One region of the Geodermatophilus sp. SYSU D01105 genome, then DNA from elsewhere that is predicted to be linked to it. Evidence: riboswitches for the same ligand, from Rfam matches in the RefSeq annotation. Region 1 holds a riboswitch; each other region holds the start of a gene.
The links. A riboswitch is a leader RNA that binds a small molecule or an ion and turns the genes downstream of it on or off. The one in region 1 is predicted to bind cyclic di-AMP.
Positions count from the first base shown of each region.

Region 2: another riboswitch for cyclic di-AMP. It lies ahead of ACI79I_RS16680 (C40 family peptidase); the one in region 1 lies ahead of ACI79I_RS11580 (hypothetical protein).
Region 3: another riboswitch for cyclic di-AMP. It lies ahead of ACI79I_RS09345 (C40 family peptidase); the one in region 1 lies ahead of ACI79I_RS11580 (hypothetical protein).
Region 4: another riboswitch for cyclic di-AMP. It lies ahead of ACI79I_RS12250 (transglycosylase family protein); the one in region 1 lies ahead of ACI79I_RS11580 (hypothetical protein).

Region 1 is NZ_JBJGYR010000010.1:84,628-89,670, reverse strand. Features, by position in the region: gene ACI79I_RS11595 (CPBP family intramembrane glutamic endopeptidase) at 1-395, shown strand, start outside; gene ACI79I_RS11590 (ArsC/Spx/MgsR family protein) at 416-790, opposite strand; gene ACI79I_RS11585 (hypothetical protein) at 923-1,156, shown strand; cyclic di-AMP (ydaO/yuaA leader) riboswitch at 1,361-1,514, shown strand; gene ACI79I_RS11580 (hypothetical protein) at 1,795-2,658, shown strand; gene ACI79I_RS11575 (phosphoglycerate dehydrogenase) at 2,808-3,749, shown strand; gene eda (bifunctional 4-hydroxy-2-oxoglutarate aldolase/2-dehydro-3-deoxy-phosphogluconate aldolase) at 3,746-4,396, shown strand; gene ACI79I_RS11565 (IlvD/Edd family dehydratase) at 4,406-5,043, opposite strand, start outside.
Region 2 is NZ_JBJGYR010000017.1:35,366-40,408, reverse strand. Features, by position in the region: gene ACI79I_RS16680 (C40 family peptidase) at 1-1,049, opposite strand, end outside; cyclic di-AMP (ydaO/yuaA leader) riboswitch at 1,066-1,264, opposite strand; gene ACI79I_RS16675 (hypothetical protein) at 1,452-1,766, opposite strand; gene ACI79I_RS16670 (DEDD exonuclease domain-containing protein) at 2,040-3,926, shown strand; gene ACI79I_RS16665 (Lrp/AsnC family transcriptional regulator) at 3,923-4,210, shown strand; gene trpD (anthranilate phosphoribosyltransferase) at 4,268-5,043, opposite strand, start outside.
Region 3 is NZ_JBJGYR010000008.1:52,300-57,342, reverse strand. Features, by position in the region: gene ACI79I_RS09355 (hypothetical protein) at 1-54, shown strand, start outside; gene ACI79I_RS09350 (OmpA family protein) at 184-1,278, shown strand; gene ACI79I_RS09345 (C40 family peptidase) at 1,327-1,839, opposite strand; cyclic di-AMP (ydaO/yuaA leader) riboswitch at 1,853-1,977, opposite strand; gene ACI79I_RS09340 (hypothetical protein) at 2,330-2,500, shown strand; gene ACI79I_RS09335 (D-2-hydroxyacid dehydrogenase family protein) at 2,547-3,509, shown strand; gene ACI79I_RS09330 (hypothetical protein) at 3,506-3,754, shown strand; gene ACI79I_RS09325 (SMP-30/gluconolactonase/LRE family protein) at 3,763-4,662, opposite strand; gene ACI79I_RS09320 (NmrA/HSCARG family protein) at 4,709-5,043, shown strand, end outside.
Region 4 is NZ_JBJGYR010000011.1:54,384-59,426, forward strand. Features, by position in the region: gene glgX (glycogen debranching protein GlgX) at 1-1,249, shown strand, start outside; gene treY (malto-oligosyltrehalose synthase) at 1,246-3,573, shown strand; cyclic di-AMP (ydaO/yuaA leader) riboswitch at 3,830-3,939, shown strand; gene ACI79I_RS12250 (transglycosylase family protein) at 3,963-4,535, shown strand; gene treZ (malto-oligosyltrehalose trehalohydrolase) at 4,778-5,043, shown strand, end outside.

The DNA of each region.
Region 1 (5,043 bases):
GGGTGGCCGGGGCCGACGGCGGCGAGATCGCCTACCAGGTCCTCGTCCGGATCCCGCTGGGCACCGTCGTGTGGGAGGAGGTCGCCTTCCGCGGCGTGCTCCTGGCCGTCCTCGGGCGGGTGCTCCCCGTCCGCGGCGCGGTCGCGGTGTCCGCGGCGGTCTTCGGGGTCTGGCACGTCCGGCCGACGCTCAGCGGCCTGGCGGCCAACGACCTGGTCGAGGGTCCCGTCGCCCGTGCCCTGGCCGTCGCGCTGCTGTGCTCCGGGACGGCCGCCGCCGGGGTGCTGTTCGCCTGGCTGCGGCTCCGCAGCGGGAGCCTGCTGGCCCCCGTCGTGCTGCACCTGTCGACGAACACCCTCGGGACCCTCGCCGCCGCCGCGGCGCACCGCCTCTGAGCAGCAGTGACCCGGAGTCCTCAGGAGCCCGCGCCCGACCGCCGTCCGGCCGCCACCACCTCGGTCAGCGACGCGTCGTCCCGCGCGACCCACGCCCGGCCGTCGTCGGTCAGCACGAGCGGACGCTGGATGAGCCGCGGGTGCTCGGCCAGCACGCGGATCCACGCCTCGGCGTCCCGCGGCAGGTCCCGCAGCCCGAGCTCCCGGGCGAGGGGCTCGGACATGCGGGTGATGTCCCACGGCTCCAGCTGCAGGGCGCGGAGCGCGGCGCGCAGCTCGGCCTCCGTCGGCGGGTCGTCCAGGTAGCGGCGCAGCGTGTACTCGACGCCGGCCTCCTCCAGCTGGGCCCGCGCGGTGCGGCACTTGGAGCAGGACGGGGTGAACCAGACCTCCACGGGGCCCACCCTAGGCCGCCCTCGCGGGTGTCCGGGGCGTCCCGACCGGGTAGACGGTCGCCGGTACGGAGCCCAGCCGCAGGCACCGCCGTCCGAGCACCCGGGGGCTCCGCTCCCGGCGAGGAGCGCACCGTGACCGCGTCCGATCCCCAGCCGGGTCAGCCCGGGCCGACCGGCGACGGCCCGAAGTCGTCCGACCTCCGCCGCTGGCTGAAGTGGGTCGTGCTGGCCCTCGTGGCGCTGGTCGTCGTGCTGACGCTGACCGTGTCGCTGAGCCGGTGCGGCTCCGACGACGGCCCCAGCGGCGGCCCCGAGAACGCGATGGGGACGTCGGTGGCCGACACCCGGCCCGCGCTCTCGTCCTGACCGCCCGCGGGCGACCGGGCCCTACCGCGCCGCGCGCCGTCGGGGCGCGTGCGGATCGTCGGCGCCTACACCACCTGGCCGTCGACCGGGGGAGGCGCGACGCACATCACCCGACGAATCGACGGGCTGCGATTGTCACAAACCCATAACGCCCGTTACGGTGGTCAGGTCCGGCCGGTCCTCACGTCCCCTGCCGGGGAAGCCGAGCGGACGCCGCCGAGTCGCCCTCCGGGGCGAGCCGGGGACCCACCGCAGTACTGGGGTGAACCCCGCTCCCGGGCCGTCGTCCGGGTAGCGGGCAGGGCCGCTTCCCGCCCGAACCCGTCAGCTAACTCGGTAGGCGGCCATCGGAAGAACGGAGAGCCGCCGGATGGCGTGCCCCAGCCCTGCCGGATGCCCACCCTCACCCCGGCACCGCCGGCTCCGGGCGCACCCCCGCACGTGATCGCACGCGGCCGTCCCTGACCCGCCTCCCGCGGACCCACCCGAGCACCCTCGCTCGACCGGCGTTGCCGCCGTCTCCGTGGTGTCCCGCACCGGCCGGCTCCCCAGGACCGCCGACGTCCTCCCCCCGACCTCCCCGCAGGCCGCGCCCTCCCGTGCGCACCTGCGCCCGCACCCCCGGAGCACCCCACCCCATGGACCCCCGCACCACCACCTCTCGCCGCGCCGATCGCCGCGGCCGGATCGCCCCCTCGCGCCGTCGCCCGGCCCTCCTCCTGGCCGCCGCCGCGGCCGGCGCGGTCGTGGCCAACGTCGTCATCGGCGCGGAGCCCGCCGCCCAGGCCGACGCCGGGGCGTCGGAGTCGGTCAGCGTCGCCGCCCAGCTCGGGCTTACCGGCCAGTCCGTCCCCGTCGAGGTCGACGCGGCCCGGGACCTGCAGCCGCTCGCCGACCTCGCCGCCAGCCGCAGCACCCGCGAGGCGGCGCAGGCCGCCGCCCAGCAGGCGCAGGCCGCCGCCGACCAGGCCGTGCTCGACCGGCAGAAGGCCGAGGCGGAGGCCGCCGCCCGGGCCGCGGCCGAGGCCGAGGCCGCCGCGCAGGCCGCCGCGCGGCAGCAGGCGGAGGCCGCGGCCGCGCAGGCCGCCGCACCGGAGCCGGCCGCTCCGGCCCGCGCCGCCGCGGCCGCAGCGGGTGCGGTCGCGCGCATCACCGACACCGCCGGGAGCATCAAGCCGGCCGCGCAGGCGGCCGCCAACGCGGTCGTCTCCAACGTGCCGGGCGCCGCCGGCATCACGCTGGGCGGGACCCGCGCCAGTGCGGCCGACCCCGGTGGTCACCCGTCCGGCCTGGCGGTCGACTACATGGTCATGTCCGACGACGCCCTCGGCGACGCCATCGCCCAGTACCACATCGACCACTGGGACGAGCTCGGCGTCGAGTACGTCATCTGGCAGCAGCGGATGCTCTCCTCGCCCAACGGCTCCTGGAAGCCGATGGCCGACCGCGGGGGCGTGACGGCCAACCACTTCGACCACGTCCACGTGAACTACCGGGGCTGACGCCCCGCCGGTCGCGCCTGGCGCGGCCGGAGGCCAGGGTCCGGCCCCCGTCCGCGGGGCGACCGGGCTGGGGTGGCGGCGCTCGTCGGCCGGGTGTGGCATGGGGCTCGGGCACCGTCCCCGCACGACCCCACGAGAGGCCTCCCCGGATGAAGCTCCTGCTGCCCGACTCCGTCCCGCTGGCCCCGGACCTGCCCGAGGGCGTGCACGCGGTCCTCTACGACGCCGCGGCCCCCGTGCCCGACGAGCACCTGGACGCCGAGGCGATGGTCGTGTGGGGCAGCTCCACCGCCGACCTCGCCGCCGTCGCCGGCCGGATGCCGCGGCTGCGCTGGGTGCAGACGCTGGCGGCCGGGCCGGACGCCGTCCTCGCCGCCGGCTTCCCCGAGGACGTCGTCGTCACCGCCGGCGCGGGCCTGCACAGCGCGACGGTCACCGAGCACGCCCTGGCGCTGACCCTCGCCCTGGTGCGCCGCCTGCCCGCCGCCGCCCGGGCGCAGGCCGAGCACCGCTGGGCCCGCGAGCTCGGCGGGCTCCAGCCGCTGCACCCCGAGGGCGCGGTGACCACCCTGATCGACGCCCGCGTGCTCATCTGGGGGTTCGGCGCCATCGGGCAGACCCTCGCGCCCGTGCTCGCCTCGCTGGGCGCCCGGGTGCGCGGGGTGGCCCGCAGCGCGGGGGAGCGCGCCGGGTTCGCCGTCGTCGCCGAGGAGGACCTGGAGTCCGAGCTCGAGCGGACCGACGTCCTGGTCATGATCCTGCCGTCGACCGCCGGCACCACCCGGGCCCTGGACGCCGGCCGGCTGGCCGCGCTGCCGGCGCACGCCCACGTGGTCAACGTGGGCCGCGGCTCGACAGTCGACGAGCCCGCCCTCGTCGCGGCGCTGAGGGAGGGTCGCATCGCCGGTGCCGCCCTCGACGTGACCGAGACCGAGCCGCTGCCCCCCGACTCCCCGCTCTGGGACGCCCCCAACCTCCTGCTCACGCCGCACGCGGCCGGCGGCCGGCCGGTCGGCGCCGACGACCTGGTCAGCGCCAACCTCGCGGCGCTGCTGGACGGCGGCGAGCTGCGCAACGTGGTGGAGCGGTGACCGACGTGCTGGCCGCGCTCGGCCGGGCGCGGCTGGTCCCCGTCGTCGTGCTCGACGACGCGCGGGACGCCGAGCCCCTCGCCGGCGCCCTCGTCGAGGGCGGGCTGCCGGTCGCCGAGGTCACCTTCCGCACCCCGGCCGCGGGCGACGCGCTGCGCGCCATGGCCGCGCGGGGGGACGTGCTCCTCGGGGCGGGGACCGTCCTGACCCCCGCGCAGGTCGACGAGGCCGTCGCCGCGGGTGCGGCCTACGTGGTCTCACCCGGTCTGAGCCGCGCCGTCGTCGAGCGCTGCGCCGAGCACGGCGTCCTCGCGCTGCCCGGTGCCGTCACCGCGACCGAGGTCCAGGCCGCCCTGGAGCTGGGCCTCACCACCGTCAAGTTCTTCCCCGCCGGCACGTCCGGTGGTGCCCGGGCGATCGCCGCCCTCGCGGCACCGTTCGGCGACGTGCGCTTCATCCCCACCGGTGGCGTGGGTCCGGCGAACGTGGGGGAGTACCTCGGCGTCGATGCGGTCGTCGCGGTCGGCGGCTCCTGGATGGTGCCCCGCGACCGCATCGCGGCCGGCGACTTCGCGGCCGTCCGCCGGCTCACCGCCGAGGCCGTCGCGCTCGTGCTGGGCCCGGCGGCGCCGGCGACCGGGGGCTGAGACGCCGCCTCAGTGGCTGTGGCGCGGGACGCCCACGGTCGGCGCGACGCGCTGGTACCCCACCGCGGGCCGGAGGACCATGCCCTCGGACAGCTGGCCGACCATCGAGCGTTGGATCTCCTGCCACGGTGTCTGGGAGGGCGGCACCGGGTACCCGCCGTCCGCCTCCAGCCGGCGGCGCCGTTCGGCCAGCTCCTCCTCGGGGACCAGGACGTCCGCCCGGCCGGCGGGGAGGTCGATCCGGACGACGTCCCCGGTCTGCAGCAGCGCCAGCCCGCCGCCGGCCGCGGCCTCGGGGGAGGCGTTGAGGATCGACGGGGAGCCCGACGTCCCGGACTGGCGGCCGTCGCCGATGCAGGGCAGCGCGTGCACGCCCTCCTTGATCAGCGCCGTCGGCGGCTGCATGTTCACGACCTCCGCCGACCCCGGGTAGCCCAGCGGGCCGACCCCGCGGATGACCAGCAGGCAGGTCTCGTCGATCGCCAGCGCCGGGTCGTCGATGCGGGCGTGGTAGTCCTCCGGTCCGTCGAAGACGACGGCGCGGCCCTCCATCACCCCGGGGTGCTCCGGGTCGGACAGGTAGCGCTCCCGGAACTCGGCGGAGATGACGCTGGTCTTCATGATCGCGCTGTCGAAGAGGTTGCCGC
Region 2 (5,043 bases), on a different contig from region 1:
GAGTCGACGCTGACCACCTTGACCGGCTGGCCCGACGTCGAGGCGTGGACCATCTGGCCGTTGCCGATGTACATCGCCACGTGGCTGACCGGGCTGTAGTAGAAGATCAGGTCGCCCGGCTGAAGCTCGGCGCGGGAGACCGCGGCGCCCATCGTCGACTGGATGCGGCTGGAGTGCGGGAGGCTGATCCCTGCCGCGGCGTACGCGTACTGGGTCAGGCCGGAGCAGTCGAAGGAGTTCGGCCCGCCGGCACCCCAGACGTAGGGGTCCCCGACCTGGGCGAGCGCGGTGTCGACGGCGGCCTGGGCCGCACCGCTGCTGGCGGGGGCCGGCGCGGCGGCGGCCACGGCCTGGCCGGCGTGCGCCGTGACGACCTCCTGCTGCTGCGGGGCCGACAGCGCGGCGTACTGCGCCTGGTAGTCGGCGATGTCGGCCTCGAGCTGCTCCTGCCGCGCGGTGACGTCGTCGAGGGTGGCCTGCGCCTGGGCCGCGGCGGCGTCGGCGTCCTGCTGGGCCTGCTCGGCGGCACCCGCGCTCCGGGCGACCTCGGCGAGCACCTCGTTGGTGTGGCCGGCGATCGCCTCGAGCATGGCCAGCTGGGACACGAAGTCCTCGGGCGAGTCGCTGGTCATCAGCAGGTCCAGCTCGGGCATCCCGTCACCAGCGGTGAAGGCGGTGCGGGCGACCTGACGGATCTGGCCGTCGAGGGCGTCGAGCTGCTGCCGGGCCGCGGCGGCGGCCTGGTGCGCGGCCTCCGCGGCGGCCTGTTGCTGGGCGAGGGTCTCGCGGGCCTCGTTGGCCTGCTCGGTGACGACCTCGAGGTCGTGACCGGCCCGCGCGACGAGCTGCGCGGCCTGCGCCGCGCTGGTGGCCTGCTCCGGGTCCGCGGCAGCGGTCCCCGGCAGCAGCGTCAGGGAGAGCGTCGCGACGGCGCCCACGACGATCCCCCGGCCGAGGCGGCGGGGCAGGGTCGGGCGGCGGAACGCCAGCGGGAGGTCGGAGTCGATCTGGTCGAGCGCATGCCCCAGGGCAGGGCGGGGGGTCGCCACGGTCGGCGGCTCTCCGTTTCTTCCTCAGCGACCGCCTACCGAGTTAGCTGACGGGTTCGGGCTGGGAAGACGTGCCCTATCTCTGCGCCCCGGCGAGCCGGCGCGTGTGCCCCGGCGGACCGGCGCACGCGAGAACTCACCCCAGTGCTGCGGTGGGTCCCCGGTTCCCCCTCCGTGCCGCACGGGCACGTCGGGCGATTCGGCGGTGCCCGGCCGAGGCCACCTCTCTGCGGGTGACGACCACCCGGTCGGACCGGCTCACCGTACGGGCGTGATGAAGTTGTGACAAATGGGGCCTGCGGGGACTGTGGTGACATCCACAGGGCGGCGGAGCGACACACCGCCGGTCGGCGTCACCCGCGGCGCGTCGGCCGGGGCGCCCCGGCCCCGCAGGGGACCGGGTCACCCCGTGCGCCGCCGGCCTCGTGCGGCCCCGCCGTCCCGCGCACCCGGCTGACCCTGGTGCCGCAGCGGCGGCACCAGGCCGCCCTCGGCGAGCGCCCGGACGGCACGGCGCTCGACCTCGTCGAACTCCACGACCACGCCCGGGCCCGGGACGACGGCGTCCTCGGCCACGCCGGCCTCGCGCCGGCCGGTCATCGGCACCACGGTCGGGTCCTCGCCCCGCCAGCCCGGCGGCGCCCCCAGCAGCACGGTGACGACGCAGTCGGCGCAGCCGGTGCCGCGCACGGTGCAGGTGTCGCAGTCGATCAACATGGCCCACTCCTCAGCTGGCCGACCCCGGTCGCGGAGGCCCTCCATGGCCCCGGTCGGTCCGGCTCGCACGCTAGGGACCGGCACCGACAGTTCGGCGCGAGCGCGCCCCGGCGGGACGGGTCCCGGCGCGCACGGCCCCGGACGCGGCCGGAACGCCCTCGGGAGGCCCCGCGCCGTGGCGCCCGCCACCCGAGCCGCTGCGGACCCGCCGGCACCGGCCGCCCTCCGGCGCGCGTCCCCGGGACTGTCACTGGGCCGACCTACCGTCCGCCCGTGCCCTCCTCCCTTCCCCGGCAGGTGCCGCTCTCCCCCGCCCACCTCGCCGGGACGGCCGCGCGAGCCGCGGGCACGCTCCCCCGCTACGAGCAGGCCACCATCGACGAGCTGGGCACCCCACTGGCGGAGGTCACCTTCGTCGTCGTCGACCTGGAGACCACCGGGGGTTCCCCCAAGGACAGCGCGATCACCGAGATCGGAGCGGTCAAGGTCCGCGGTGGGCAGGTCCTCGGCGAGTTCCAGACCCTGGTGGACCCCGGCTGCGAGATCCCGCCCTACATCAGCGTGCTGACCGGCATCACGACGACGATGGTCGCGGCCGCACCCCGGATCGGCGCGGTCCTGCCCAGCTTCCTGGAGTTCGCCCGGGGCGCGGTCCTCGTCGCCCACAACGCCCCCTTCGACCTGGGCTTCCTCAAGGCGGCGTGCGCGGAGAACGCCATCCCGTGGCCGGCGGCCGCCTCGGTCGACACCGCCGTCCTGGCCCGCCGGCTGCTGACCCGCGACGAGGTCCCCAACTGCAAGCTGGCCACCCTCGCGCCGTACTTCCGCACCCGGACCGAGCCGTGCCACCGCGCCCTGGCCGACGCCCGCGCCACGGTCGACGTGCTGCACGGCCTCTTCGAGCGGCTGGGCCCCCTGGGGATCACCACCCTGGAGGAGCTCTCCACCCTCAGCCGGCAGGTCGACCCGGAACGGCTCCGCAAGCGGCACCTGGCCGACGGCGTCCCCTCCGGTCCGGGCGTCTACGTGTTCCGGGGGCCGCGGGACGAGCCGCTCTACGTGGGGACGTCGAACGACCTCCGCAGCCGGGTGCGCACCTACTTCACCGCCGCCGAGCAACGCAGCCGGATCACCGAGATGGTGGCGCTGGCGCAGCGGGTCGACGCGATCCCCTGCGCGCACGACCTCGAGGCCGCCGTCCGCGAGCTGCGGCTCATCGCCGAGCACAAACCGCGCTACAACCGCCGCTCCCGGTTCCCCGAGCGGGCGCTGTGGGTGCGGCTCACCGAGGAGCCCTTCCCCCGCCTGTCGGTGGTGCGCCGGGTGCGGCCCGGCACCGGGGTGTTCCTCGGGCCCTTCCCCGACCGGCGGGCCGCCGACGCCGCCGTCGCCGCCATCCACGAGTCCCTGCCGCTGCGCCAGTGCACCGGCCGGCTGTCGGTGAAGGTGCTCGGCACCGCCTGCGCCCTGGCCGGGATGGGGCGCTGCGGCGCGCCGTGCACCGGCGCACAGTCGGTCGAGGAGTACGCCGCGATCGCCGGGGTGCTGCGGGCCGCGGTCGCGGCCGACCCCCAGGCCCTGCTGGCGCCGCTGCTGGCCCGCGTCGACCGGCTGGCCGCCCAGGAGCGCTACGAGGACGCGGCGGTGCTGCGGGACCGCGTGGCCGTCCTCGTCCGGGCGGTGCGCCGCCGGCAGCGGCTGGCGTCCCTGGCCGCCGTACCCGAGATGGTCCTCGCCCGGCCGGCGTTCGAGGGCGGCTGGCAGCTGTCCGTCGTCCGCCGTGGCCGCCTGGTGGCCGCGGGCTGCGCGCCCCGCGGCGCCTCCGTACGGGCCACCCTGGCCGGGCTGCTGGCCACGGCGGAGACGCCCCTGGGCCCGGAGGACGAGCTGGCCGCCTCGGTCGACGAGACCGAACTGGTGCTGCGCTGGATGGAGAAGCCGGGCACCCGGCTGGTCCAGGTGACCGGGACCCTCGCCTGCGCCGCCCCCGGCACCGGGAGCTACACCACCTTCCTCGACCGCGTCGAGGCCGGCCGCGCCGACCGCGACCCCTTCGCCGACAGCCGCTCCCTGAGCACCCGCGCCCGCCCCGACCGGGTCTCCCCCGCTCCGCGCGGCTCCGTCGGCGGGTCGACACCCCGGCTAGCATCCCCGGCGTGATCACCGCCATCGTCATGATCGACGCGGCCACCGACTCCATCCCCGAGGTGGCCGAGGCCGTCGCCGACCTCGACGGCGTGAGCGAGGTCTACTCCGTCGCGGGGGACGTCGACCTCATCGCCGTGGTGAGGGTCCGCGAGTTCGAGCAGGTCGCCGACGTCGTGGCCGGCCGGATCAACAAGGTCCCCGGCGTGCTCGAGACCGACACCCACATCGCGTTCCGCGCCTACTCCCGGCACGACCTCGAGGCGGCCTTCGCGATCGGCTTCGACACCGCCGACTGAAGGAGGAACCCCTGCCCCCGCCGCTCGCACGCTCGCGGCCGGGACCCTGCAGGGGGCCTACGGGGCCTGTGCGCGGAGCGACCGGCTGACGGTCACCCACCGCTCCAACTGGACCTGCGCGCGCCCGTCGTCGATCGCCGCGGCGGCCCGCTCCAGCCCACCGGCGAGGACGTCGTGCAGCCGCCCCGTCCGCTCGTCGAACGCGGCCAGCGCGGCGGCGGCGTTGAGGAGCACGGCGTCGCGGACCGGCCCCCGCTCCCCTGCCACCACCCGCCGGAAGACGTCGGCGTTGAAGGCCGGGTCGCCGCCGCGCAGGGCGCCGGGCGGCGGGACCTCGATCCCCAGGGCGGTCGGGTCGAGCCGGTCGGGCTCCACCTCGCCGTCGCGGACGACCCACACCGACGAGGTCGTGGTGGTCGTGAGCTCGTCGAGGCCGTCGTCCCCGCGGAACACCAGGCCGCGCATGCCCCGCCCGGCGAGGACGGCGGCCAGCACCGGCGCCATGCGGGCGTCGGCACAGCCGATGGCGGCCGCCACCGGGCGCGCTGGGTTGGCCAGCGGGCCCAGGAAGTTGAAGACCGTCCCGACGCCCATCTCCCGCCGCGGGACGGCGGTGTGCCGGAAACCGGGGTGGAAGACCGGGGCGAAGAAGAAGCCGATCCCGGCCTCCCGCACACAGGCGGCGACCGCCGCGGCCGGGAGGTCGATGACGACCCCGAGCGCCTCGAGGACGTCCGCGGCCCCGGAGGACGACGACGCGGCCCGGTTGCCGTGCTTGGCGACCGGCGCTCCGGCCGCCGCGGCGACGACCGCGGCCATCGACGAGATGTTGA
Region 3 (5,043 bases), on a different contig from region 1:
CGGGACGCCCACGACCGCATCAACGGCTACGGCACGCATGCCGGCAGCCACTGACCACTGCGGTCCTCACCACATCCGAGAGGTTTCCCTGTGCGAAAGAGCACGACCCCGCGCGCTGTCTCCGCGGCGGCAACCGTCCTGACCCTGGCCGGAGTCCTGGCCGGCTGCGGTGGTGGAGAGGCGGTGGGCGACCCGACCGGTGCGGTGGCCCTGGTGGCCGGGGCGCGCAGCAACATGCCGCCGCCGCAGCTCGACGGTGACGCCGCGGATGTGTTCGACCAGGCTCTGCAGGACCAGTCACTCGTGACCATGGTCGTCGCGGACGGCGAACCGTCAGTGCAGTTCTCGGAGCAGATGCTCATCACGGGCAACAACGGACCTGCACGTGAGGAGAGTCGGGAGCGCAACGAGGCAGCGCTGGCCGCAGAGATCGAAGCGCTCCGTGCGGAGGACGAGGAGACCGATCTCCTCACGGCTCTGGACGAGGCAGCGCGCAGCATCTCGGCCGTGGAGACGCCGCCCCGGACGATCGTCGTCGTCGACTCAGGGCTCTCGACCGTGGCGCCGCTGGACTTCACCCAGCCCGGCCTGCTCGACGCCGACCCTCAGGAGATCGTCGACAACCTGGTGGCGCTCGATGCCCTGCCGGACCTCGGCGGAGTCAGGGTCATCCTGCAGGGAATCGGTGACACGGCCGAGCCGCAGGAGCCGCTGAGCATCGCGCAGCGGAAGAACCTCGTCGCCATCTGGAGGGCGATCAGCACCGCCGCCAATGGGGGCGTTGAGCCCGAGGTCGAGGACACGCAACTGAGCCGGGAGCTCCTCGATGAGGAGCTGCCGAGAGTCACGCCTGTACCGGTGCCCGAGGGGCCGGTCTGCACCAAGGGCACCATCGTGCTCACCGGGGCCGATGTCGCCTTCCGGCCGGACTCGGCCGAGTTCGTCGACGAGGAGGCGGCCGAAGCTGTGCTCCGGCCGATCGCCGAGCAACTACGCGAGAGCGGTGCGACCGCGACCTTGACCGGTACGACCGCCAACGTCCAGGGCATCGAGGGACAGCGGCGACTCGGCCTCGATCGCGCCGAAGCCGTGCGCCAGGTGCTGGTCGACCTCGGTGTCCCGGCCGGCGGCCTGACCGCTGACGGCGTCGGGAGCGAGTTCCCCGGCTACGTCCAGGACCACGACGCTGAAGGCAACCTGCTCCCGGGTCCGGCGGCGCAGAACCGGAAGGTCATCATCACGCCGTCGATCGGGACCGCGGGCCTGGCCTGCGACTGACGGACGGTGCCCCCGGCCGTCCCTCAGGACGGCCGGGGCACCGGTGCGTCACGCGACCCGACGGGCCCCGACGTAGCTCGGCATGGAGTCGAGGTTCACGACCTTGACCGGCTGGCCGGCGGTGGAGGCGTGCACCATCTGGCCGTTGCCGATGTACATGCCCACGTGCGAGACCGGGCTGTAGAAGAACACCAGGTCACCGGGCTTGAGGTCGGACTTCGCCACCGGCGCGCCGAAGGTCGACTGCGCCCGCGAGGTGCGCGGCAGCTCGACGCCGGCCGCCCGGTAGGCGAACGTCGTCAGCCCCGAGCAGTCGAAGGCGTTGGGACCGGTGGCGCCCCAGCCGTACGGGTCGCCCTGCTGTGCGAGGGCGGTGTCGACGGCCTTCTGGGCGGCGCCGTTCGGGGCGGCGGCCGCAGCGACGGCGACGGCGCCGGAACCGGCGTCACCGGCGTCAGCCTGGGCGGTGGCCGGAGCGAGGGTCACGGCGGCGCCGGCGACGGCGGCGATCGCGATCCCACGGAAAGAACGGCGTGCGAAAGACGTGCGTGCAGTCGTCATGGACGACGGGTTCTCCTGTTCTCCACGGCCGCCTACCGGGTTAGCTGACGGGTTCGGACGGGGGAGTCGCCCGGCGCGAGATGCGCTTCACCCCAGGGATGCGGTGGGTCCCCGGTCCGGGCGCGGCGTTCACCGCGTCCGGTTCGGCGTAGTCCGGCCGGTGTCACGCGGTTCGGTGACGAGAGGCCCGGCAGGACCGCGGACGACCGTAGGAGAGCGCGACGGCCCTCGCAGGCGGCCGGACGGTCGCGCGACGGCGGCGTGTCCGGATCGCGACACGCCGCGCTGACCACCGGGGACTACGGAGCGCGCAGGAATGCCATGGATGCGTTTCCGCAGGTCAGCGGCTTGGGACCAAAGTATGTGAACGGCGGAGTGTTCTCACGCGGCGTGACGTCCGTATCGCGGACAGCAGCCGGAACCCGGGGGTTGGCGCAGCCGTTGGGCGGGCACGACAAGAGACGACCGAGAACGAGGAGGGACACACCCCATGGCCGGAATGATCCGGAAGCTGGTGGCGTCGGGGATCGCGGCGAAGGTCATCCAGGAGGCCCGCAAGCCGCAGAACCAGGCCAAGATCAAGGAGTTCATCGCCAAGATGGGCGAGCAGAACAAGAAGCGCGGCGGCGGCAAGGGCTACGGCCGCGGCCCCGTCCACTGACGGCTCCGCTGGGGAGCCCCCGTCCGGCACCGGGCGGGGGCTCCCGGTGAGCCCCCACCGGGTCGCCGTCCTCGACGACTACCAGTCCGTGGCGGCCGAGTTCGCCGACTGGTCCCGCGTCCCCGGACCGCTCGACGTCGTCGCCTTCGCCGACCACCTCGACGACGAGGACGCCCTCGTCGAGCGCCTCGCCCCCTTCGACGTCCTCGTCGCCATGCGTGAGCGGACGCCGTTCCCGCGCAGCCTGCTCGAGCGCCTGCCCGCGCTCCGGTTGCTGGTCACCACCGGCGCCCGCAACGCCGCCATCGACCTCACCGCGGCCCGCGACCGCGGGATCACCGTCTGCGGCACCGGCTCGCACGCACCCGGCACCGCAGAGCTGACCTGGGCGCTGCTGCTCGCCGTGGCCCGCCACGTCCCGGCCGAGGACGCCGCCCTGCGCGCCGGCCGCTGGCAGACCACGGTCGGCACCGACCTCGCCGGCGCCCGCCTCGGCGTGGTGGGCCTGGGCCGGCTCGGCACCCGCGTCGCGCGGATCGGGCAGGCCTTCGAGATGGACGTCGTCGCCTGGAGCCCGCACCTCACCGACGACCGCGCCGCGGCGGCCGGCGTCCGCCGGGTCGAGCGGGACGAGCTGTTCGCCACCGCGGACATCGTCACCGTGCACCTGGTCCTCGGCGAGGGCACCCGCGGCATCGTCGGCCGCGCCGAGCTCGGCCGGATGAGACCCACCGCGATCCTGGTCAACACCTCGCGCGGGCCGGTCGTCGACGAGGCCGCCCTGGTCGAGGCGCTGTCCGACGGGCGGATCGCCGGCGCCGGCCTCGACGTCTACGACCGTGAGCCGCTGCCCGCCGACTCCCCGCTGCGCAGCGCGCCGCGGACGGTCCTCACCCCGCACCTGGGCTACGTCACCCGCCGCGGCTACGAGGTCTTCTACCGCGAGGTCGTCGAGGACGTCGCCGCCTTCCTGGCGGGCTCCCCGGTCCGGGTGCTCGACCCCGCGTGACCGCCGCCCGGCACGGGTACTCCAGCGGCATGACCGAGGGCAACCTGACCGGCCGGCCGGCCGGTGGCGTCAACGAACCGACCGACGGGGTCCCGGGCACGCGTCCGGAGGAGGACCTGGTCGGGCCGCCGTCGCAGCAGGAGGAGCCGCGCGCCGCCCGGGACGGCGAGATGTCGACCAACCCGGGTGAGAGCGCCAGCGGCGTCCCGGACACCGACCACCCGCTCGGCGGCCGGAACGGCTGACCTCGCGGCTACGGCCGGCCGGCGTGGGGGACGTCGACCTCGGTGGCCACCAGGACCGCCTCGCGCACCGGCGCCCGGTTGTGCTCGTAGAAGTCCGGCGCGCAGCACATCAGCAGCGTGCGGCCGTCGTCCCCGCCGAGCATGCACGCGTAGACGCCCAGGCCGGACGGCGCGGCGACCTCGTCGAGGACCTCCCCACCCTCGGCCACGCGCACCACCCGGCCGCCGACCGCGTCGGCCGCCCAGATCCGCCCCTCGGCGTCCAGCGCGCAGCCGTCGGGGGCGACCGTCAGCTGGCCGAGCACCTCGTCGACCGTCGTCCCGGTGACCTCCGGGCCGAGGGACGCCCACACCCGCCGGTTGGACAGCGACCCGTCGGCGCCCAGGTCGAACGCGGTGTACCGGTTGCCCAGCGTCTCGCCGACGACGAGCGTGCCGCCGTCCGGGGTGATGACAGAGCCGTTCGGGAACTGCAGCCCCTCGGCGGCGACCGACACCGTGCCGTTCGGGTCGATGCGCTTGAGCGACGCGGTCGCGGCGCTCCCGCCGCCCATCAGGTCGAAGCCGAAGTCACCGACGAACACGCGGCCGCCGGCGTCGACCACCAGGTCGTTGAGGTGCCCGCCGCAGTGTTCGGCCAGGTCGGCGTGGGTCGTGAGCGACCCGTCGGCGTACCGGAGCACCCGGCGGTCCTTCATCGACACGACGACCAGGGAGCCGTCGGGCAGCCAGCCCAGCCCGGACGGCTGCTGCTCCACCTCGACGACGACGGTCTCCGCACCGTCGGGGGTCACCCGGCTGACCGTGTGCCGGTAGAAGTCCGAGATCCACCACGTGCCCTCGTGCCAGCGCGGGCCCTCGAAGAACCCGCCGCCCTCCAGGACCGTCCTGAGCTGCCGTTCCGCCATGCTCGGGCACCCTAGGGGGACCCGACCCGTCAGCGAGGAGTCACACGTGCCCGGACCCGTGATCGCCGTCGTCGGAGCCACCGGCCGGCAGGGCGGCGCCACCGCCGGCGCACTGCTGGACGCCGGCGCCCGGGTCCGCGCCCTCGTCCGCGACCCGGGCCGGGCCCGCGACCTCGCCGACCGCGGTGCCGAGCTCGTCCCCGCCGACCTGCAGGACCCGGACAGCCTGCGGACGGCGTTCCGCGGCGCGCAGCGGGTGTTCGCGATGACCACCCCCTTCGGCCCGCGGGGTGTGGACGGCGAGGTGGCGGACGGCACCGCCCTGGCCGACGCGGCCGCCGACAGCGGCGTGGAGCACCTGGTGTTCAGCTCCGTCGGGGG
Region 4 (5,043 bases), on a different contig from region 1:
CAACCGCACGTACTACAAGCTCGTCGAGGGCGACGAGCAGTACTACATGGACTACACGGGCACAGGGAACACCCTCAACGTCCGCACGCCGCAGTCGCTGCAGCTGATCATGGACTCGCTGCGCTACTGGGTCACCGAGATGCACGTCGACGGCTTCCGGTTCGACCTCGCCTCGGCCCTCGCCCGGGAGCTGCACGCCGTCGACCGGCTGGCGACCTTCTTCGACCTGGTCCACCAGGACCCGGTGGTCAGCCAGGTGAAGCTGATCGCCGAGCCGTGGGACGTCGGCGAGGGCGGCTACCAGGTCGGCAACTTCCCGGCGCTGTGGACCGAGTGGAACGGGAAGTACCGCGACACCGTGCGGGACTTCTGGCGCGGCGAGGACGCCACCGTCGGCGAGTTCGCCAGCCGGATCACCGGCTCGGCGGACCTGTACCAGCACTCCGGGCGGCGCCCGGTGGCGAGCATCAACTTCGTCACCGCGCACGACGGCTTCACGCTCAACGACCTCGTCTCCTACAACGAGAAGCACAACGAGGCCAACGGCGAGGACAACAACGACGGCGAGAGCCACAACCGCAGCTGGAACTGCGGTGTCGAGGGCCCCACCGACGACCCCGCGATCCTGCAGCTGCGTGCGCAGCAACGGCGCAACTTCATCGCCACGCTGATGCTGAGCCAGGGCGTGCCGATGCTGCTGCACGGGGACGAGCTGGGCCGCAGCCAGGGCGGCAACAACAACGGCTACTGCCAGGACTCCGAGCTGACCTGGATCGACTGGGAGGACGTCGACGAGGGCCTGCTGGAGTTCACCAAGGCGGTGACCAAGCTGCGCTGCGACCACCCGACGTTCCGCCGGCGGCGGTTCTTCCACGGCCGCCCGGTGCGCCGCGGTCAGGGCGAGCCGGTGGCCGACATCGACTGGCTGACCCCCGACGGCGAGCAGATGGCCGACGAGGACTGGGACGTCGGCTACGCCAAGTCGCTGGCGGTCTACCTCAACGGCCTCGGCATCCGGGAGATGGACGAGCGCGGGGAGTACGTCAAGGACGACCACTTCTACCTGGCGTTCAACGCCTCCCACGAGCCGATCGACTTCACCCTGCCCAGCGAGGACTACGCCCAGGGCTGGACGACGGTGCTCGACACCGCGGAGATGGGCGAGGTCGAGCCGGTGGAGCGCAAGCCGGGTGAGACGGTGACGGTGCAGGGGCGCTCGATCGTCGTCCTCACGGGTCCGGCGCTGTGAGCGAGCCGCTCAGCGAGCAGCGCCGGCGCGAGGTGCCGACGGCGACCTACCGCCTGCAGGTCACCGCCGACTCCCCCCTGGACCGGGCCGCGGAGCTCGCCGGCTACCTGGCCGACCTCGGGGTGAGCCACGCCTACTCCTCACCCCTGCTGCGCTCGGCCGCGGGCAGCACCCACGGCTACGACACCGTCGACCACGCCCACATCGACGAGTCGCGCGGCGGGCGCGAGGGGTTCGACCGGCTGGTCGCCGCGCTGCACGAGCGCGGCCTGGGCCTGGTGCTGGACCTGGTGCCGAACCACATGGGCGTCGCCGACCCGTCGGAGGCCCCGTGGTGGTGGGACGTGCTCCAGCACGGCCGGGACAGCGCCCACGCGGCGGCCTTCGACATCGACTGGGACTTCGGCGGCGGCAAGGTCCGCATCCCCGTCCTCGGCTCGGCGGAGGACGTGGAGAAGCTCGAGGTCGTCGACGGGGAGCTGCGGTACTACGACAACCGGTTCCCGATCGCGCCGGGGACCGGGGAGGGCACCCCGCAGGAGGTGCACGCCCGGCAGCACTACGAGCTGGTCGACTGGCGGCGGGCCGACTCCGACCTGAACTACCGGCGGTTCTTCGCGATCAACACCCTGGCCGGGCTGCGGGCGGAGGACCCGGAGGTCTTCGCGGCGACCCACCGGCTGGTCCTGGAGCTGGTCGAGGCCGGCGCCGTGGACGGCCTGCGGATCGACCACCCCGACGGGCTGGCCGACCCCAAGGGCTACCTCGACCGGCTGGCCGAGGCCTCCGGCGGCCGCTGGACCGTGGTGGAGAAGATCCTCGAGCCCGGGGAGGACCTGCCGGAGAGCTGGGCGACGGCGGGGACCACCGGCTACGACGCGCTGGCCGAGGTCGACGACGTGCTGGTCGACCCGGCCGGGGAGGCGGCGATCACCGCGCTGGACACCGAGCTGTCCGGCGGGCCGGTCGACTACGCCGAGCTGGTGCGCGCCTGCAAGCGCGAGGTGACCGACGGGATGCTCGGCTCGGAGGTGGCCCGCCTGGTCCGGGTCATCGGCGAGCTGCCCGGCATCTCCCGCGAGCAGCAGACCGAGGCCCTGGCCGAGCTCCTGGCGAGCTTCCCGGTCTACCGCACCTACCTGCCCGACGGCCGGGAGCACCTCGACGCGACCGTGGCCGCGGTGCGGGAGCGCCGTCCCGACCTGGCCGGCGCCGTCGACGCGCTGCACTCGGTGCTGTCCCAGGCCGGCACCGAGGCGGCGACCCGCTTCGAGCAGACCAGCGGACCGGTCATGGCCAAGGGCGTCGAGGACAGCGCCTACTACCGGTGGGCCCGGTTCGTCGCGCTCAACGAGGTCGGCGGCGACCCGGCCCGCTTCGGCAGCACGGTGGCGGAGTTCCACGAGGCGCAGCAGCGCCGGCTGGCGCGCAAGCCGGAGTCGATGACGACGCTGTCGACGCACGACACCAAGCGCAGCGAGGACGTGCGGGCGCGGCTCGCGGTGCTGGCCGAGCAGCCGGACGACTGGGCGCAGCTGGTGCGCCAGCTGCTCGCCCGGCACCCGCTGCCCGACCGGCCGCTGGCCTCCTTGGTGTGGCAGAACCTCGTCGGCGCCTGGCCGCTGTCCCGGGAGCGGGCGCACGCCTACGCGGAGAAGGCGGCTCGCGAGGCGGGCACGTCGACGACGTGGACCGACCAGGACGAGGAGTTCGAGGCCCGGCTGCACGCGCTGGTCGACGCGGCCTACGACGACGAGGCGACGCACGGCGCGATCGAGGACGTCGTCGCCCGGATCGCGCCGGCGGGCTGGTCGAACTCGCTGTCGCAGAAGCTGCTGCAGCTGACCATGCCCGGTGTCCCGGACGTCTACCAGGGCACCGAGCTGTGGGACTTCTCCCTGGTCGACCCGGACAACCGCCGTCCGGTGGACTACGCGCTGCGCCGGCGGCTGCTGGCCCGGCTCGACGGGGGTTGGGTGCCGCCCGTGGACGCCGAGGGCGCGGCGAAGCTGCTCGTGGTCTCCCGGACCCTGCGCGCCCGCCGCGAGCACCCGGAGTGGTTCACCGGGTACGAGCCGGTGACGGCCACGGGCACGGCGGCCGACCACGTCGTCGCCTTCGACCGCGGCGGCGCGGTGACCGTCGCGACCCGCCTCCCGGTCGGGCTGGCCGGCGCCGGTGGCTGGGGCGACACCGCGCTGCAACTGCCCAACGGGGCGTGGCGGGACCTGCTCACCGGTGGGCGGTACGTCTCGGACGCCGCCGGGCTCCCCGTCGGGGCAGCGCTGGAGCGGTTGCCGGTCGCCCTGCTCGTGCGGGACTGACGCAGGACCACCACGCCACCGGGCTCGCGGCGGGACCCCGCAGGGGCCACGTCCGTCACGAAGCGCAGCGGGGCGGGGGCGGTGCGCCGCTCCCGCCCGGCCTGTCGCAGGAGGGCCGTGCCCCGCCCCCCTGCCGACAGGCCGGGTGCGGCACGCCCACCTAGCGTTCGCGGCGTCCGGCTCCCCGCCGGGCCCGGCGCCGTCCCGCCCAACCCCGTCCGGCGGCGAGCGGACCTCTGCACGACCGTGGACGGGGGTGGGGGACCCACCTACGACGCCCCGCGCGAGGTGTGCGCAGCGCGTCTGGGGGTGAAGCCGCGATCCGCGGCCGGGCACCGATCGTCCGAACCCGACAGCTAACCCCGCCGGCGGCCGATCGGAGGACCCCCATGCCCCAGCACGACCGATCCCGCACGCCCGCACGCGGCCTGCGCCGCGGCGCCGTCGTCCTCACCGGCGCGGCGGCGCTCTCCGCCCTCGCGCTCCCCGGCACGGCTCAGGCCGCGGAGCACAACTGGGACGGCGTCGCCCAGTGCGAGTCGGGCGGGAACTGGCAGATCAACACCGGCAACGGCTACTACGGCGGCCTGCAGTTCAGCGCCAGCACCTGGGCCGCCTACGGCGGCCGCGAGTTCGCGTCCAACGCCCACCTGGCCAGCAAGGAGCAGCAGATCGTGGTCGCCGAGCGCACGCTCGACGGCCAGGGCATCGGCGCGTGGCCGACCTGCGGCAGGCACCTGACCGCCGCGGTCCAGTCGCCGGCGCCGGCCGCCGAACCGGAGCAGGCCTCGCGGGCGGACCGGGCGGCGACCGGCAGCCACGTCGTCCAGGCCGGGGACACCCTCGGCTCCATCGCCGCCCGCCACGGCACCGAGGGCGGCTGGCGCGGGCTGTGGGAGCTGAACCGGGACCAGGTCAGCGACCCGAACGTGATCCGCGTGGGTCAGACGCTCCGGGTCTGACCGGACCGCGGGGCCCGGCCGGTGCGCTCCCGGCCGGGCCCCGCCGCGCGCGGGGCCGGCAGCTGGTCCGGAGGTGTCCCGCTCCCGCCGTGGACGGGCGACCCAGCCCGGTCGGCCCTGCGCTCCCTCCTCCGCGGACCGTGCCCGGAACCCACGGTTGGCCGCCGGGTGTGCGGGCATGATCCGTCCCGATCCCGGCCCTCCGGCCAGTCCCCGTCTCGTCCCGCGTGGAGGCACTGCGCATGTCCGCACCCGTCGAGTTCTCCGTCTGGGCACCGCTGCCGAAGCGGGTCCGGCTCCAGGTCGACGGCTCCGTGCACGAGATGCACCGGGACGACGGCGGCTGGTGGCGCGCCGAGGTCGAGGCCGGGCCGGAGGCCGACTACGGCTTCCTCCTCGACGACGACGAGAAGGTCCACCCCGACCCGCGCTCGCGCCGGCAGCCCGAGGGGGTGCACGGGCCCTCCCGCCGGTTCGACCCGTCGGCGTACGCGTGGGGCGACGCGGC